Regions from separate parts of the Kineococcus anabasis genome, predicted to be linked through region 3. Evidence: predicted binding sites of a transcription regulator. Region 3 holds the regulator's gene; each other region holds the start of a gene.
The links. Region 3 encodes HrcA, which represses chaperone genes, less so after heat shock. Its sites were predicted from a motif close to GNTNGCACTCGGNNNNNCCGAGTGCNANC; they were not measured.
Positions count from the first base shown of each region.

Region 1: the regulator HrcA is predicted to act here: its motif matches at 3,251-3,279, upstream of ACYQBY_RS16705 (Hsp20/alpha crystallin family protein).
Region 2: the regulator HrcA is predicted to act here: its motif matches at 2,932-2,960, upstream of groES (co-chaperone GroES).

Region 1 covers NZ_BAAIHU010000009.1:456,052-461,540, forward strand. The annotation lists gene ACYQBY_RS16690 (uracil-xanthine permease family protein) at 1-1,105, shown strand, start outside; gene ACYQBY_RS16695 (hypothetical protein) at 1,115-2,263, opposite strand; gene ACYQBY_RS16700 (HAD family hydrolase) at 2,353-3,216, shown strand; gene ACYQBY_RS16705 (Hsp20/alpha crystallin family protein) at 3,361-3,789, shown strand; gene ACYQBY_RS16710 (family 43 glycosylhydrolase) at 4,291-5,489, shown strand, end outside.
Region 2 covers NZ_BAAIHU010000009.1:279,757-285,245, forward strand. The annotation lists gene ACYQBY_RS15765 (WhiB family transcriptional regulator) at 296-604, shown strand; gene groL (chaperonin GroEL) at 752-2,368, opposite strand; gene groES (co-chaperone GroES) at 2,492-2,788, opposite strand; gene ACYQBY_RS15780 (class I SAM-dependent methyltransferase) at 2,976-4,283, shown strand; gene ACYQBY_RS15785 (nitrite/sulfite reductase) at 4,577-5,489, shown strand, end outside.
Region 3 covers NZ_BAAIHU010000006.1:344,986-350,474, forward strand. The annotation lists gene ACYQBY_RS10385 (Gmad2 immunoglobulin-like domain-containing protein) at 1-318, shown strand, start outside; gene dnaJ (molecular chaperone DnaJ) at 370-1,488, opposite strand; gene hrcA (heat-inducible transcriptional repressor HrcA) at 1,582-2,619, opposite strand; gene ACYQBY_RS10400 (DUF3097 domain-containing protein) at 2,759-3,628, shown strand; gene ACYQBY_RS10405 (DUF4870 domain-containing protein) at 3,736-4,182, shown strand; gene ACYQBY_RS10410 (protein phosphatase 2C domain-containing protein) at 4,353-5,252, shown strand; gene ACYQBY_RS10415 (antibiotic biosynthesis monooxygenase family protein) at 5,300-5,489, opposite strand, start outside.

The DNA of each region.
Region 1 (5,489 bases), on a different contig from region 3:
GACCACCCTGTTCTTCTCCGGGGTGGGCACCGCGCTGTTCCTGCTGCTGACCCGCGGGCGGCTGCCGAGCTACCTGGGGTCCAGCTTCGCGTTCATCGCGCCGATCACCGCGGCGAGCGCGACCGGCGGGCAGGCGGCGGCGCTCGGCGGGGTGGTGGTGACCGGCCTGGCGCTGGCGCTGGTGGGCCTGGTGGTGCACCGGGCGGGCACGCGCTGGCTGGACGTGCTGATGCCGCCGGTGGTGACGGGCGCGATCGTGGCGCTCATCGGGCTGAACCTGGCGCCGGTGGCGAAGGACTCCTTCGCGAAGGCACCGGTGACGGCGCTGGTGACGCTGTTGGCGATCGTCCTGGCGACGGTGCTGTTCCGGGGGCTGCTGGGGCGACTGGCGATCCTGCTGGGGGTCCTGGTGGGCTGCGCGGTCGCGGCGCTGCGCGGGGAGGGGGACCTGACCGCGGTGCGCGAGGCGGCCTGGGTCGGCCTGCCGGACTTCACCGCCCCGCGCTTCGACGTGGCGGTGCTGGGCCTGTTCCTGCCGGTGGTGCTGGTGCTGGTCGCGGAGAACATCGGGCACGTGAAGTCGGTGGCGGCGATGACCGGGCAGGACCTGGACCCGCTGGTGGGCCGGGCGCTGGCCGCGGACGGGGCGGCGACGGCGCTGGCGGGCCTGGGCGGGGGGTCGGGCACGACGACGTACGCGGAGAACATCGGGGTGATGGCCGCCACGCGCGTCTACTCCAGCGCCGCGTACGCGGTGGCGGCGGGCACCGCGGTGCTGCTGAGCCTGTGCCCGAAGTTCGGTGCGCTGGTCGCGGCGGTGCCGGTGGGGGTGCTGGGCGGGGCCACCACCGTCCTCTACGGGATGATCGGGGTGCTGGGCGCGCGGATCTGGGTGCAGGCGCGGGTGGACTTCTCCGACCCGGTGGCGCTGACGACGGCCGGGGTGGCGCTGGTGGTGGGGATCGCGAACTTCTCGTGGTCCCCGGGCGGGCTGGCGTTCGAGGGCATCGCGCTGGGCACGTTCGCGGCGATCGCCGTGTACCACCTGATGACGTGGCTGGGGCGGGTGCGGGGAACGGCCGGGGGTTCGGCGGGTGCCGCCTGAGGTCGGCCCTCAGGGGGTCTGGGTGACGATGTCGTTGAGGACCTTCTGGACCTCCTCGCGGGTCTGCGGCGGGGAGGAGACGTACACCCCCAGCTGCCAGCGCGGCGGGCCGCCGGGGGCGTCCCCGAAGTACCGGCTCACGTCGAGGGCGTAGTCCCCCTCCTGCCGCACGGGCGGGTCCTCGTCCCAGGTGGTGCGCTCGTCGGCGGGGTGGGCGTCGGCCGGCTCGTCGAACCACGCCTCGTCCAGGTCCCGGCGCTCCCCGGGGCCGCAGGGGGCGGGGCAGGGCCGCAGCCGGATGTTGACGCGCTGGCGGTCGCCGGGGTTCTGCTCGTCGATGCACACCCAGCCCCGCGCGTCGGGGGCGGCGGTCTGGTCCGTGGCGACGCAGCCCCAGGAGGCGGGGGTGCGGAAGGCGAACGGGAAACCCTCGAAGGCCATCGTCCACGTCTCCTCGCCCTCCTCGTAGGAGGGGCCCACGAGGGTCCGCACCGGCTGCTCCCGCAGCTCCGGCTCCCCGGCCGGGCCGGGCCAGGGGACGGCGCCGGGGCCCGGGGCCGCGGGGTCCGACGGCGCGGGGTCCGGGGGTGCGGCGTCGGGGGGCGCGGGGCGCTGCGGCGGGAACGGGTCGGCGGGCGAGCCCGCCGCGGCGAGCTGCTCGCGCACGGCCGAGACGAGGACGAGACCGCCGCCGGCGAGCAGCGCCAGGCCCGCGACGGCGGCGGCCACGACGGCGACGATCGTGGCGGTGGCCGGGCCGCGGCGGGAGCGCGGGCCGGGCGCCCACGGCTGCGCCCCCCGGCCGCCACCGGGCACCGCACCGGGAACCGCGGCGGCCGACGGGCCCGCGGGCAGGGACGCCACCAGCGCCTGCCAGGAGGGGTCCTCCGGCGGCAGGTACGAGGCGACCCACGGCCGGAAGGTGTGCAGGTCCGCCGCGCACAGCCGCGGCAGGCCCGGCGGCACCGGGACGCCACCGCCGCCGGCGGCGTGCACCAGCGCCCGGCGGGCGGCGGGGTCGGCGGAGGCCGCGGGTGAGAGCACCGCCACCGTCACCGGGGCACCGGCGCCGTCCCGGCCGGTCAGCAGCTCCACCGCGGGCAGGCGGGCCAGCACCCTCAGGTCCGAGAAGGGCGGCGGCGCGGGCTGCGGTGGCACGCCCTCGAGGCTAGGTGCCGCCGCGCCGGGCGTCCTGCCGCGCGCCCGCGACCGCACCCGTGCGGGGCGGCGGTCCTACGATGCTGACCATGCCGGGGCCGACGGGGGAGCAGCCCCCTCCCACCGCGCCGGCGCCCGCGCCGGCCGGTGCGCTGCCCGCCGCCCTGGAGGCCACGGGCAGCAGCGGGCCGCAGCGGGCCGCGGCGTTCTTCGACCTCGACAACACCATGATCCGCGGTGCGTCGCTGTTCCTGCTGGCCCGGGCCCTGCACGCGCGCAGGTTCTTCACCGCGAAGGACCTGCGCTTCTGGGGCCGCCGGGCGCTGCACTTCGCGCTGCACGGGGAGAACCTGCGCCACCTCGTGGAGGCGCGGGAGCTGGGCCTGGCGTTCGTGGCCGGCCGCGAGGTCGCGGAGATCCGCGCGATCGGCGAGGAGCTGTACGACGAGTACGTCGCCGCCCGCGTCTGGCCCGGCACGCAGGCCCTGGCTCGCGGGCACCGCGAGCGCGGCGAGCCCGTGTGGCTGGTGACGGCCGCGCCGGTGGAGGTCGCGGACGTCATCGCCCACCGCCTGGACCTCACGGGCGCGGTGGGCACGGTGGCCCAGAGCGTGGACGGCGTCTACACCGGGCACCTGGTGGGCGAGCCGGTGCACGGCGCGGCGAAGGCCGAGGCGGTGCGGCTGCTGGCGCGGCGGGAGGGGCTGGACCTGGCGCGCTGCGCCGCCTACAGCGACTCCGCGAACGACCTGCCCCTGCTCTCCCTCGTGGGCACCCCCGTGGTGGTGAACCCGGACCACGCGCTGCGGGCGCACGCGCGGGCGCACGGCTGGCCGGTGCACGAGTTCCGCGTGTGGCGCCGGGTGGCGCGGGCCGGTGTCCGCGCGGGTCTGGTGCTGGCGGGCGGGGCGGCGGCGGCCGGTGCCGCGGCCCTCGTCCGGCGGACCCGCTGACACCGGCAGACCTGTTGCGCTGCACCGAACTTCCCCTTGCACTCGATGCGCGGGAGTGCTAAACCTGGGAGTGCGCCGGAACCGCGGAGGGTTCCGGTGGTGACCTCGACGCGCATCTCCTTTCGTGTTCCGGAGGTGGTGGTGATGTTGATGCGCACCGACCCGTTCCGTGAGCTGGACCGTCTCACGCAGCAGTTCCTCGGCACGTCGGCCCGCCCGGCGGTGATGCCGATGGACGCCTGGCGGACGGGTGACGAGTTCGTGGTGGAGTTCGACCTGCCGGGGGTGGACCCGGACTCGGTCGAGCTGGACGTCGAGCGCAACGTGCTGACCGTCAAGGCACAGCGGCCCGTGCACGAGGGCACCGCCGAGATGGTCGCGGCCGAGCGCCCGCGGGGTGTCTTCAGCCGTCAGCTGATCCTCGGCGACAACCTCGACACCGAGCGGATCCAGGCCGGCTACCGCAACGGCGTGCTGAGCCTGCACATCCCGGTCGCCGAGAAGGCCAAGCCCCGCCGCATCCAGATCCAGACGCAGGCCCAGGACGACCAGCAGCTGGCCATCTCCCGCTGAGGTGCCGGCGGTGACGGTCGACGTCGTCCTCCCGGACCTCCCCGCGGCCCCGCCCGCACCGGGCGCGGCCCCGGGGACGGTCCCGGAGGCCGCACCCGAGGAGGCGGGGGCCTGGGCGCTGTTCGAGCTGTGGCTGGAGCTCGAGGCCGGGTCGGGGCGGGAGCCGGAACACCGGTACCGGGGGCGCCCGGCGCCACCGGGCACACCCGCCGGCCGCCGGGCGGACCCGGCCGCCGCCGGGGAGGCCCGCTCCGGGCACGCCGTCCCCCCGCGGGGCGGCGGACGTCTGGCGGCACGCGCCCCGGGACGGGACGCGTGGGCCCGGGAGCGGTCACCCCCGGGACGCACCGGGGAGACAGCCGGGAGCCGTGGCGCCGCGCGCCACGGCTCCCGCACGTCCGGGGCGGGGAGTCGCGGCTCACAGGTGCGGCGCGGAATCCGCCGTCCACCCCGCCCGTTCCCCTGGGTGGACCCTCGCCCGGAGGGGCCGGGGAGGACCACGTGGCACCGCACCCGCCGCACACCCGCCGCACCCGGGGCCTGCGCACGGCGCTCGTGGCCGCGGCCCTGGCGCTGACCGGCTGCACCTCGATCCCCTCCGCCGGGGACGAGCCGGACGACACACCGCGGGCCGCACCTCCGTCCTCCGCGGGCGCTCCCGCCGCGGGGACCGCCGGCGGGGACGCGGGGGCCCCCGCGCCCGCGCGCACCAGCTCCGAGCAGACGTGGTTCGAGCCGGGCACGGCCTGGACCGGTGACTTCGGCGACCCGCACGTCGTGCTCCACGAGGGCACCTATTTCGCGTACGCCTCCCCCGTCGGCGGCCGCTACCTGCCCGTGCTCACCAGCACGGACCTGCGGACGTGGACGGTGCACCCGCGCTGGTCCGAGGACGGCCCGCCGGGGCGCCCGGGCTACGACGTGCGCACCGACGAGGCGATCCCCGCCGAGCTGCGCGCCTCGGGCCTGGACGAGTGGGGCGTGTACGACCTCAACGACGCCCTCGTGCGCCCCGCCTCCTGGGGCCTGCCCCACCAGCAGGGCCCCTGGCTCTCCCGGGACCTGTGGGCGTCCTCCGCGGCGCGCATCGGGGGTCCCCCGCAAGCGGGCGGTGCCCCCACCTGGTACGCGTGGTCCGCGGTACGGGTCGGCCCCGACCGGTTCTGCCTCACCGTGGCCTCCGCACCCACACCGCTGGGCCCTTTCCGCGACGTCAGCGGCGACGCGCCGGTCCAGTGCCAGCCGCAGGAGCGCGACCCCGGCGGCTCGATCGACCCCAGCCCGTACACCGACCCCGCCACGGGCAGGAACTACCTGCTCTGGAAGGCGGCCGGCAAGCCTGGGGAGCGGCCCTCGTCGCTGCTGGCCACGGAGCTGGGCGCCGACGGCAGGCCGCTGCCGGGGGCACCGGTGACGACGCTGCTGGAGACGAACCCCGACGCGGCGTGGGAGGGGCAGACGATCGAGAACCCGTCGATGGTCACCGCCGGGGGGACGACGTACCTGTTCTACTCGGCGAACTACTCCGGCGTCCTGGACGCGGAGGGCCGCAGCGACTACGCCTCCGGGTACGCGGTCTGCCCGCAGGGCCCCCTCGGGCCGTGCACGCGCCCGGACCCGCAGGTGCCGCTGCTGGCCAGCGAGGGCGACGTGCAGGGCCCCGGCGGCTCGGCCGGTTTCGTCGACGCGGAGGGCCGCCT
Region 2 (5,489 bases), on a different contig from region 3:
CGAACCGCGCCAGATATCCGGTCAGGACCGCGCCACGCCGTGCCTGGGTGGCGCGAGCGGTCACCTTGTGCACCCGCACCGTGAACCGCCTGTGACCTGATTGTGGCCCGCAGCCTGACGCGGTTTCCCCGCTCGTCGGCCACCCGGACCGCTCCCGGGCCGTCCAGCGACATCTCCGAACAACTTTTGGCGCGAAGGGGCTTGAACAACTTCTGACGCGCTTGTACGGTTACGGACGTCGCCAACCGGTCGTCACCGTGTCGCACCGGACACCCAGCACAGCAGGGAGCCCACCATGGCTGAGATCTCGCGCCTCCCCGGACCCGTCGCCGACATCTGGGAGTGGCAGCTCGACGGCTCCTGCCGCGAGGCCGACCCGGACCTCTTCTTCCACCCGGAGGGCGAGCGCGGCCCCGCCCGCCGCAACCGCGACGCCGCCGCCAAGGCCGTCTGCGCCGCCTGCCCCGTCATCGAGCAGTGCCGCAAGCACGCCCTGAAGGTCCGCGAGCCCTACGGCGTCTGGGGCGGGCTCACCGAGGACGACCGCGAGGCCCTCTACGCCGCCCAGCGCGGACGCGCCCTGCCCCTGCGCGTGGCGGTCTGAGCCGGCGCACCACCACCCGGTACGGCACGACCAGCGGCCCCGGCCGCGGCGACACCTGGGACACGAGAGGCCCGGCACCCACCAGGGGTGCCGGGCCTCTCGGCGTCGGCGGGCGCGCGGCCCGGCCGCGTGGATCAGCGGGTCGGGTCAGTGACCGTGGCCGTGGCCGTGGCCGGCGGAGGAGGACTCCTCCTCCTTCTTCTCCACGACGAGCGTGTCGGTGGTCAGGACCATCGACGCGATCGAGGCGGCGTTGCGCAGGGCCGACCGGGTGACCTTGACCGGGTCGATGACGCCACCGGCGATGAGGTCGACGTACTCGCCGGTCGCAGCGTTCAGCCCCTTGCCCGGGCCGAGGTCGCGCACCTTCTCCACGACGACGTAGCCCTCGAGGCCGGCGTTCTCGGCGATCCAGCGCAGCGGCTCGGCCACGGCGCGGCGCACGATCGCCACACCCGTCGCCGCATCACCGGTGAGACCGAGGTCGCCGTCCAGGACGGCGGCGGCGTGCACCAGGGCGGAGCCGCCGCCGGCGACGATGCCCTCCTCGATCGCGGCGCGGGTCGCGGAGACCGCGTCCTCGATGCGGTGCTTCTTCTCCTTCAGCTCCACCTCGGTGTGCGCGCCGACCTTGATGACGCACACGCCGCCGGCGAGCTTGGCGAGGCGCTCCTGGAGCTTCTCGCGGTCCCAGTCCGAGTCGGTGCGCTCGATCTCGGCCTTGATCTGGCCGGCGCGGGCCTCCACCTCGGCGCGGTCGCCGGCGCCGTCGACGAGGGTGGTCTCGTCCTTGGTGACGACGATGCGGCGGGCCGAGCCCAGGACCTCCAGGCCGACCTGGTCGAGCTTGAGGCCGACCTCCTCGGAGACGACCTGCGCGCCGGTGAGGATCGCGATGTCGCCGAGGATGGCCTTGCGGCGGTCGCCGAAGCCGGGGGCCTTCACCGCGACGGCGTTGAAGGTGCCGCGGATCTTGTTGACCACCAGGGTGGAGAGGGCCTCGCCCTCGACGTCCTCGGCGATGATGAACAGCGGCTTGGAGGTCTGCAGGACCTTCTCCAGCAGCGGCAGGACCTCGGTGACGGCGGAGATCTTGCCCTGGTGGATGAGCACGTGGGCGTCCTCCAGGACGGCCTCCATGCGCTCGGGGTCGGTGACGAAGTAGGGCGAGATGTAGCCCTTGTCGAACTGCATGCCCTCGGTGAAGTCCAGCTCCAGCGACGTGGTGGAGGACTCCTCGACGGTGATGACGCCGTCCTTGCCGACCTTGTCGAAGGCCTCGGACAGCAGCTCGCCGACGGAGCGGTCCTGCGCGGAGATGGTGGCGACGTGGGCGATCTCGTCCTTGCCGTCGACCTCGCGGGCCAGCTCCAGCAGCCTGTCGTTCACGGCGCTGACGGCCGCGTCGATGCCGCGGTTGAGGCCGGAGGGGGCGGCGCCGGCCGCGACGTTGCGCAGGCCCTCGTGCACCAGCGCCTGCGCCAGGACGGTCGCGGTCGTGGTGCCGTCGCCGGCCACGTCGTTGGTCTTGGTGGCGACCTCCTTGGCGAGCTGGGCGCCGAGGTTCTCGTACGGGTCCTCCAGCTCGACCTCGCGGGCGATGGTGACACCGTCGTTCGTGATCGTCGGCGCGCCCCACTTCTTGTCGATGACGACGTTGCGGCCACGCGGGCCGAGGGTCACCTTGACGGCGTTGGCGAGGGCGTCCACGCCCCGCTCGAGCGCCCGGCGGGCGTCGTCGTTGAACTGCAGCGTCTTGGCCATGTGCGGTCGAAGTCCCTTCGAGGAGCGGTGGGGATGACGACGACGCCCCGGCAGCCCCGGGTGTGAGCCGGTGCGCCGGGGCGACGTCGTGCGGGGAGACCCCGGAGGGGCCTCAGCAGCTGTTTACCTGGCGACCTTGGCGAGGACGTCGCGCGCGGAGAGGATGAGGAACTCCTCGCCGGCGTACTTGACCTCGGTGCCGCCGTACTTGGAGTAGATGACCTTGTCGCCGACGGTCACGTCGACGGGCACGCGCTTGCCGTTGTCGTCCACGCGGCCGGGGCCCACGGCCAGGACCTCGCCCTCCTGGGGCTTCTCCTTGGCGGTGTCCGGGATGACCAGACCGGAAGCGGTCGTCTGCTCCGCGTCCAGCGGCTTGACGACGATGCGGTCCTCGAGCGGAGTGATGGAGACCGACACGTGCGGCCCTCCCCTTCTTCCAACGTCGGTACGGGTGGCAGTCGGTCACGAGGGGCGCACGACCGTCGTCGCGGGTGCCGGGCGGCGCCGCCTCGCGAGCTGGCAGACTCCGGTGGAGAGTGCCAGCCCGACGCGTTCCAGACGTTAGCACTCCGCTCTCCCGAGTGCTAGCACGACCGCCCTCCGCGTGCCCACCACCACCCGTGCGGGCGCCGCGGCGGTGCGGGCGCCCGCGACGTGGTGGGATCGGCGCGTGGACCTCGCCGACGTCGCGGCCCTGCTCTCCCCCGCGGGCAGGGCGCTGCTGGCGTCGCTGCCGCCCTACGACCCCGGCACCGCCCTGGCCCTCGGCGAGCGGCTGCGGGCGCAGGGCCACCCCGCCGCCCTGGTCGCGGCGGCCCTCACCCAGTCCCGGCTGCGCGCGCGGGCGGTGCCCCGGCTCGGCCCGCGCGCCGCGTCCCTGCTGCTGCTGCCCGACGGGGTGGAGCAGGCCACCCGCGCGGTCGTCGCCGCACGCCACGCCGGGCGCTTCGCCGCCGCGGGGGCCGGGCACGTCGCCGACCTCGGCTGCGGCATCGGCGCCGACGCCCTCGCCCTGCTCGACGCCGGCCTGGGCGTCACCGCCGTCGAGGCCGACCCCCTGACCGCCGCGGTGGCCGCGGCGAACCTGCCCGTGCCCGCCGCGCAGGTGCGCTGCGCCGACGTCACCGCCCCCGGCGTGGTGGAGGCGGCCGTGCGCCCCGGCGGCGGGGCGTGGTTCGACCCGGCACGGCGCAGCGGCGGGCGGCGCCTGTTCGACCCGGAGGCCACCTCCCCGCCCCTGTCGTTCGTGCTCGGCGTGGCCGCCCGGGTGCCGGCCACGGGCGCCAAGCTGGCCCCGGGCGTCCCGCACGCCGCCCTGCCCGCGCAGGTGGCCGGCCGGGCGGCGGAGGCGCAGTGGACGTCGGTGGACGGCGACGTCCTCGAGTGCGCGCTGTGGTGCGGGCCGCTGGCCCGGGCGGGTGTGCGGCGCAGCGCCGCCGTCGGGGTGGGCACGGGGGTGGGCGACGGCGCGGGGGTGGCGTGGCACGTGGTGGACGACCGCGACTGCCCGCAGGCGGTGGTGGGCGAGGTGGGCACCGTGCTCTACGAGCCGGACGGCGCCGTGATCCGCGCCGGGCTGGTCGGTGCCGTGGCCGCGGCGGTCGGCGGGCGCCTCCTCGACGCGACGATCGCCTACGTCACCGCCGACACCCACGTCCCCACCCCCCTGGCCCGCGCGTACGCCGTCGAGCACGTCATGCCGTTCGGCCTCAAGCCGCTGCGCGCCTGGCTGCGCGCGCGGGACGTCGGCCGCCTCGTGGTGAAGAAGCGCGGCACCGCCGTCGAGCCGGAGGTGCTGCGGCGGCAGCTGCGGCTGGAGGGCTCCGCGGAGGCGACGGTCGTGCTGACGCGTCTCGCCGGGCGCCAGGTGGTCCTCGTCGTGCACCCCCTGCCCGGCGCCGCCGTGCGGTGAGCCCCTGCGCCGCCGCGCGGTGCGGGTGCGGGTGCGCCCACATGGTGGGACGGCCGTCTCGCGCGTGCGGGGTGGCGCGGTGGGCGTGGCACCATGGGCGGGTGCGTGCGGTCTCCCTGCGACTCGTGGCGCGCCTGCACGTGGACCTCTGCCGCCTGCAGAGCGCGTCCCTGTGCCGCGCCCGGGACACCCGCGCGGCCTGACGCCGCCGAGCGCCCGACGCCACCTCCCGCCGTCCGCCCGCGGCCGGGGACGCCAGCCCGCCGCCCGCACCCACGACGAGGACCTCAGCCATGAACGCCGGACCCGCTGCCCCCGCCGACTCCTCGGCCACCACCCCGCCGCGCGCCCGCGGTCCCCGGGCGGGCGCCGCCAAGCGCTCCGAGGGGCAGTGGAAGGTCGACGGCCGCGACCCCCTCAACGGCAACGAGGAGTTCAAGCAGGAGGACGACGGCCTCAACGTCCGGCAGCGGATCGAGGACGTCTACTCCGAGCAGGGTTTCGGGAGCATCGACCCCAAGGACCTGCGCGGCCGGATGCGCTGGTGGGGGCTCTATACCCAGCGCAAGGAGGGCATCGACGGGGGCCGCACCGCGAGCATCCCGCCCGAGGAGCTGGACGCCGAGTACTTCATGATGCGCGTGCGCATCGACGGCGGGGCCCTGACCACCGAGCAGCTGCGCGTGATCGGGCAGATCTCCGTGGAGTTCGCCCGGGGCACCGCCGACGTCACCGACCGGCAGAACGTCCAGTACCACTGGATCCGCGTGGAGGACGTCCCCGAGATCTGGCGCCGCCTGGAGGCGGTGGGCCTGTCCACCACCGAGGCGTGCGGCGACTGCCCCCGCGTCGTGCTCGGCAGCCCCGTCGCCGGGATCGCCGCGGACGAGATCATCGACGGCACCTGGGCCGTGGACGAGATCACCCGCCGCTACGTCGGCGACCCGCAGTTCTCCAACCTGCCGCGCAAGTTCAAGAGCGCCGTCTCCGGCTCCCCCCGCCAGGACGTCGTCCACGAGATCAACGACGTGGCCTTCATCGGCTCCGTCCACCCCGAGCACGGCCCCGGTTTCGACGTCTGGGTCGGCGGTGGCCTCTCCACGAGCGCGCACCTCGCCCAGCGCCTGGGTGCCTGGGTGCCGCTGGACGAGGTGCCCGACGTGTGGGCCGGGGTGGTCGGCATCTTCCGCGACTACGGCTACCGGC
Region 3 (5,489 bases):
AGCGCCCCGCAGGACGTGCAGGCGCCGGTGTGGATCACCAGCCTGGCCCACGGCGCCGTCGTCGACGCCGGCCGCCTCACCGTCGAGGGCATCGGCACGGGGTTCGAGGCGACCCTCAACTACACCGTCCACGACGCCGGGGGCGAGGTCGTCGCGGAGGGCTTCACCGAGGCCGGCGCCAACGGGGAGTTCGGCCCGTTCTCCTTCGGCGTGGACGTGACCCCCGGCGAGCACACCCTGTCGGTGTTCGGGCCCGACATGTCCGACGGGGAGGGCCCCCCGCCGCTGCCGGACACCAAGCGCTTCAGCGTGCGCTGAGGCGGCGCGCCGGGCCGGTCCCGGGGGCGCACGACCCCCGGGACCGCCTGCTCAGCGCCCGACGATGCGCTCGCGCAGCTTGGAGAAGACGCCCTGGTGGGAGGGGGACAGCCGCCCGGCGGGGCGGGCCTCCCCGCGCAGCTCCGCCAGCCGCCGCAGCAGCTCCTCCTGCTCCGCGTCCAAATTCCGCGGCGTCACCACGTCCAGGTGCACGAGCAGGTCACCGCGGCCGGCCGAGCGCAGGTGCTCGGTGCCGCGGCCGCGCAGCGTCACCGTCTCCCCCGACTGCGAGCCGGGCCGCACCTCGATCTCGACCCCGTCGCCCTCCAGGGTCTCCAGGGTGATGACGGTGCCCAGTGCGGCGGCGGTCATCGGCACCTCCAGCGTGCAGTGCAGGTCGTCGCCGCGGCGCTGGAACGTCGCGTGCTGGCGCTCGGCGATCTCCACGTACAGGTCGCCCGCGGGACCGCCCGCCGTGCCCACCTCGCCCTGCGCGGCGAGCTGGATGCGGGTGCCGGTGCTGACGCCCGCGGGGATGCGGATCGTCAGGGGCCGGCGGGAGCGGACGCGGCCCTCGCCCGAGCACTCCAGGCACGGCGCGGGCAGCACCGTGCCGAAGCCGCGGCACGTGGGGCACGGCTGCGCCGTCATGACCTGCCCGAGCAGCGAGCGCACCACCCGCTGCACCTGCCCGCGCCCGCCGCAGATGTCGCAGGTGGCCGGCTCGGTCCCCGGCTGGCAGCACGTCCCGCGGCACGTCGGGCACAGCACCGCGGTGTCCACGGTGATCTCCTTGGTGCCGCCGAACGCCGCCTCGGCCAGGTCCACCTCCACGCGGATGAGGGCGTCCTGCCCGCGCTGGGTGCGGCTGACGGGCCCGCGCCCGGAGGTGGCGCCGCCGCCGAAGAAGGCGTCCATGATGTCGCTGAAGCCGAACCCCGGGCCGAACCCCGCACCACCCGGCTGGGTGCCGCCGCGGTCGTACAGCTCGCGCTTCTCGGGGTTGGACAGCGTGTCGTAGGCCTGGGAGACCTCCTTGAACCGCTCCCCGGCCGCCGGGTCGTCCGTGACGTCCGGGTGCAGCTTCCGCGCGAGCTTGCGGTACGCCCGCTTGATCTCCTCCTGCGACGCGCTGCGCGCGACACCGAGGACCTCGTAGTAGTCGCTCACGGGTGGCACCGTCTCCTCATCGTCTCGCTGTGCGGGGGTTCGTCGCACGGGGTCCGGCCGGGCGGGCCGCCCCCGCCTCCGCGCGCAGCCGGGTCACTGCGCGAGGATCCGGGACACGTAGCGGGCGACGGAGCGCACCGCCGCCATGGTCGTGGGGTAGTCCATCCTGGTCGGGCCGAGGACGCCGAGCCGGGCCAGCACCTGTCCCTCGCCGTACCCGCTGGTGACGACCGACGTCTCCGGCAGGCCCAGGCCCAGGTTCTCCGAGCCGATCCGGACGCTCAGCCCGCCCGGGGCCACCTCGTCGTCGGCCATCTCCTGCACCAGCCGCAGCAGCACGACGTGCTCCTCCAGCGCGTCCAGCACCGAGCCGAGCGAGGCGGGGAAGTCGGTGCCGCTGCGCACGAGGTTGGCCGTGCCCGCGATGACGACCCGCTCCTCCAGCGCGGCGGTCAGGCCGTCGGCGAGCGCCGCGAGCACCTCGTCGGCGGCGGCCCGCTGCGGCGGGGGCACCGCGTCCGCCACACCGGGCAGCAGGTCCCGCGCCTCGGCGACGCGCCGGCCGGCCAGGGTGCCGTTGAGCCGCGCGCGCAGGTCCGCCAGCAGCGGGGGCAGCTCCTCGTCCGCCAGGTGCGAGCGCAGGGTGACCACGCGCTGCTCCACCCGGCCGGTGTCGGTGATGAGCACCATCAGGGCGGAGCGGCCCCCGACGTGCAGGACCTCCACGTGCCGCACGCCCGCGCGCGAGAGCGAGGGGTACTGCACCACGGCGGCCTGCCGGGTGATCTGCGCCAGCAGCCGCACGGTGCGGTCGACGATGTCGTCGAGGTCCGCGGCGCCGTCGAGGAAGGCCTGGATGGCCCGCTTCTCCGCCGCCGACATCGGCTTGACGGTGGCGAGGCGGTCCACGAACAGGCGGTACCCCTTGTCCGTGGGCACGCGCCCGGCGCTGGTGTGGGGCTGGGTGATGTACCCCTCCTCCTCCAGCACGGCCATGTCGTTGCGGATCGTCGCCGGGGACACGCCGAGCTGGTAGCGCTCGACGAGGTGCTTGGACCCCACCGGCTCCCGCGTGCTGACGTAGTCCTCGACGATGGCACGCAGCACGGCCAGCCTGCGCTCGTCGCTCATGCCCCACCTCCGCCTCTTGGCACTCACGTCCCGTGAGTGCCAAGTCTAGGCTCCGCCGGGACATCCGCCCTCCCGCACGACCCGACGCGCCGGTGAGCCTGCGCGTCCCCGCGGCGCGTCACGGCTAGCGTGCCGCGGCGTGAGCCCCTCCGACAGGTCGAGCCCCTCCGACAGGTACGGGAGCGACGTGCTCTCGCGCGACCCCCACCCGCGCCGCCCCGCCAGCCGCGAGGAGCCCGCCGAGGCGGGTCTCGTCGTGGAGGACGTGGAGACCGGCTGGGTGGGCGCCGTCGTGCGGGTGGAGAAGAGCGGCGGCGTGCACGTGGTGGTCCTGGAGGACGCCCGCGGGCGCACCCGCACCTTCCCCCTCGGGCCCGGCTTCTGGGTGGACGGGCAGCCGGTGCGCCTCGTCGCCCCGCGCGGCCCCGCCCGGCCGCAGGCGGCGACCCGCACCGCGAGCGGCTCGGTGGCGGTGCGCACCGCCGCCCGCACCGCCCGGGCCTCGCGCGTCCTCGTCGAGGGCCGGCACGACGCGGAGCTGGTGGAGAGGGTCTGGGGCGACGACCTGCGCGTCGAGGGCGTCGTGGTGGAGATGCTCGACGGGGTGGACGACCTCGCCGCAGTCGTGCGGGACTTCCGCCCCGGGCCCGGCCGCCGCCTCGGCGTGCTGGTGGACCACCTCGTCCCCGGCAGCAAGGAGTCCAGGATCGTGGCGGGCGTGCGGCACCCGCACGTCCTCGTGGTGGGCCACCCCTTCGTCGACGTGTGGCAGGCGGTGCGCCCCCAGCGCCTCGGGTGGGAGCGCTGGCCGGTCATCCCGCGGGGCACGTCGTGGAAGCACGGGGTCCTCGCGGAGCTGGGCTGGCCGCACGCGACGCAGGCGGACGTGGCGCACGGCTGGAAGCGGATCCTCGGCACGGTGCGCGACTACACCGACCTGGAGCCCGCGCTCCTGGGCCGGGTCGAGGAGCTGGTCGACTTCGTCACCGCGGACGCGGCCGACGCCTGAGAGCATGTGCGCGGCTGTGCGCGGCTGTGCGCGGCTGCGCGCACCGACCCGCACCGACCCGCACCGGCCCGCACCGGCCCGGGCCGGCCAGCACCCGAGGAGGACCCGTGTCCGAGATCCCCCCGCCGCCGGGTCACCCGCTGCCGCACGGCGCGCCCCCGCCCGCGCCCTCCGGCCACGGGCACCTGCTGAGCCCGCCGGAGCAGCGGACCTGGGGGATGGTGGCGCACGTCCTGGGCATCGCCTCGTGGGGTCTGGGCCTGCCGTTCCTCGGCCCGCTGGTGGTGTACCTGGTGTACCGGGACCGGGGCGCGTTCGTGCGCGGCCACGCGGCCGAGGCGCTCAACGCGGCGATCTCCACGCTGCTGTACACGGTCGCGCTGGCCCTGGTGCTGTTCGCCGCCGGGTTCGTGACCTTCGGCCTGGCCTTCCTCCTCTGGTGGGTGCTGGCGCTGCCCGCGGTGGGGGTCCTGGTCTGCGGCATCCTCGGGGCGGTCGCCGCGAGCTCCGGGCGCGCGTACCGCTACCCCCTCGTGCTGCGCCTGGTGCACTGAGCGGACTCACTCCCGGTGCGCTCCCGTCACCCAGCGCAAGGTGACGGGGCGGAGGCGGGAACGCGGGGCGGAGTGACCCCGGCCGGGGGGCGCGCCCGCCTAGCGTCGGGAGGAGTCCTCCCCGGCGAACGGAGCCCCATGCCCCATCGACACCTCCCGGCGGTCCGGCGATGAGGTCGCTGTGGCACGACGGGACGGCCGCCGTCCCCGCCCAGCTCCCCCGCGAGCTGCCCACCGGTGCACCCGCCCCCGGCGCCCTGCGCTCCCCCGCACCGGCCGGCCTGGGGCCCGGCTCGGTGCACCGCGTGGCGGGCGTCCACCTCGACGGCCTCACGGCCGGTGCGCACCACGTCGCCGCCGCCTCCGTCGTGGGCGAGGCCCGCGCCGCCGCCGGCGTCGCCCGGCAGGACGCCTACGACGTCGCCCTCGACCCCCGGGGGCGGATCGTCGTGGCCGTCGCCGACGGCACCGGCGCCCGGCCGCACTCCCACCTCGGCGCCCGCATGTTCTGCGAGCAGGTCACCTTCCTCGCCCAGGAACGGCCCGGGCTCGGCGCCGCGAACCTCCTGCGGGCCGCGGCCGCCGCGGTCGGCGCCTCCGTGCACGCCCGGTACGGGCTCCCCCCGGCGGCCGTCCGCTTCACCGCCGCCGTCGCGGTCGTCGACGGCACCGGCCGCGACCTCGCCCGCGTCGGCGGCGTCACCGCCTTCGTCCTGACCCCGGGCGGGCCGCGCGAGCTGTTCGGCGGCACCGGGCCGCTCTGCGAGCCGGGCGCGCACCTGCCGGCGCCCGGTGACGACAGCCTCGACGTGCCGGTGGAGACGGCGTCCTCCACCGGCCCCGGAACCCTGGCCGTCGTCACCGACGGGCTGGCCTGCGACCTGCGCCGCCCCTCGCCGGTGCGGGCGTGGCTGGAGACGGCGTGGGCCTCCCCCGTCGGCCCCTGGGCGATGGGCGACTCGCTGCGCTACCGCTGCGAGCGCTCCACCGACGACCGCACCGCCGTGCTCGTCTGGTACGACCGCGACCCCGCGCGCAGCGGTCCGGTCCCGGCGCCCGAGCGCCCCTGACGGGCCGCACCGACCGCCACCGCCCGGGCCGCCGGGTGGTCAGGCGGTCAGGCGCGGTGGACCTCGACGAAGTGCTCCACGACGGGGAAGGGCTCGTAGAAGGGGTGCAGCAGCTCCCGCCACGTCCGGTAGCGGTCCGAGCCGCGGAAACCCTCCGTGTGGTCCTCCAGGCGGTCCCACTCCACGAGGAGCAGGTAGGTGTCCGGCCGCTCCAGGCAGCAGGAGAGGGTCAGGCGC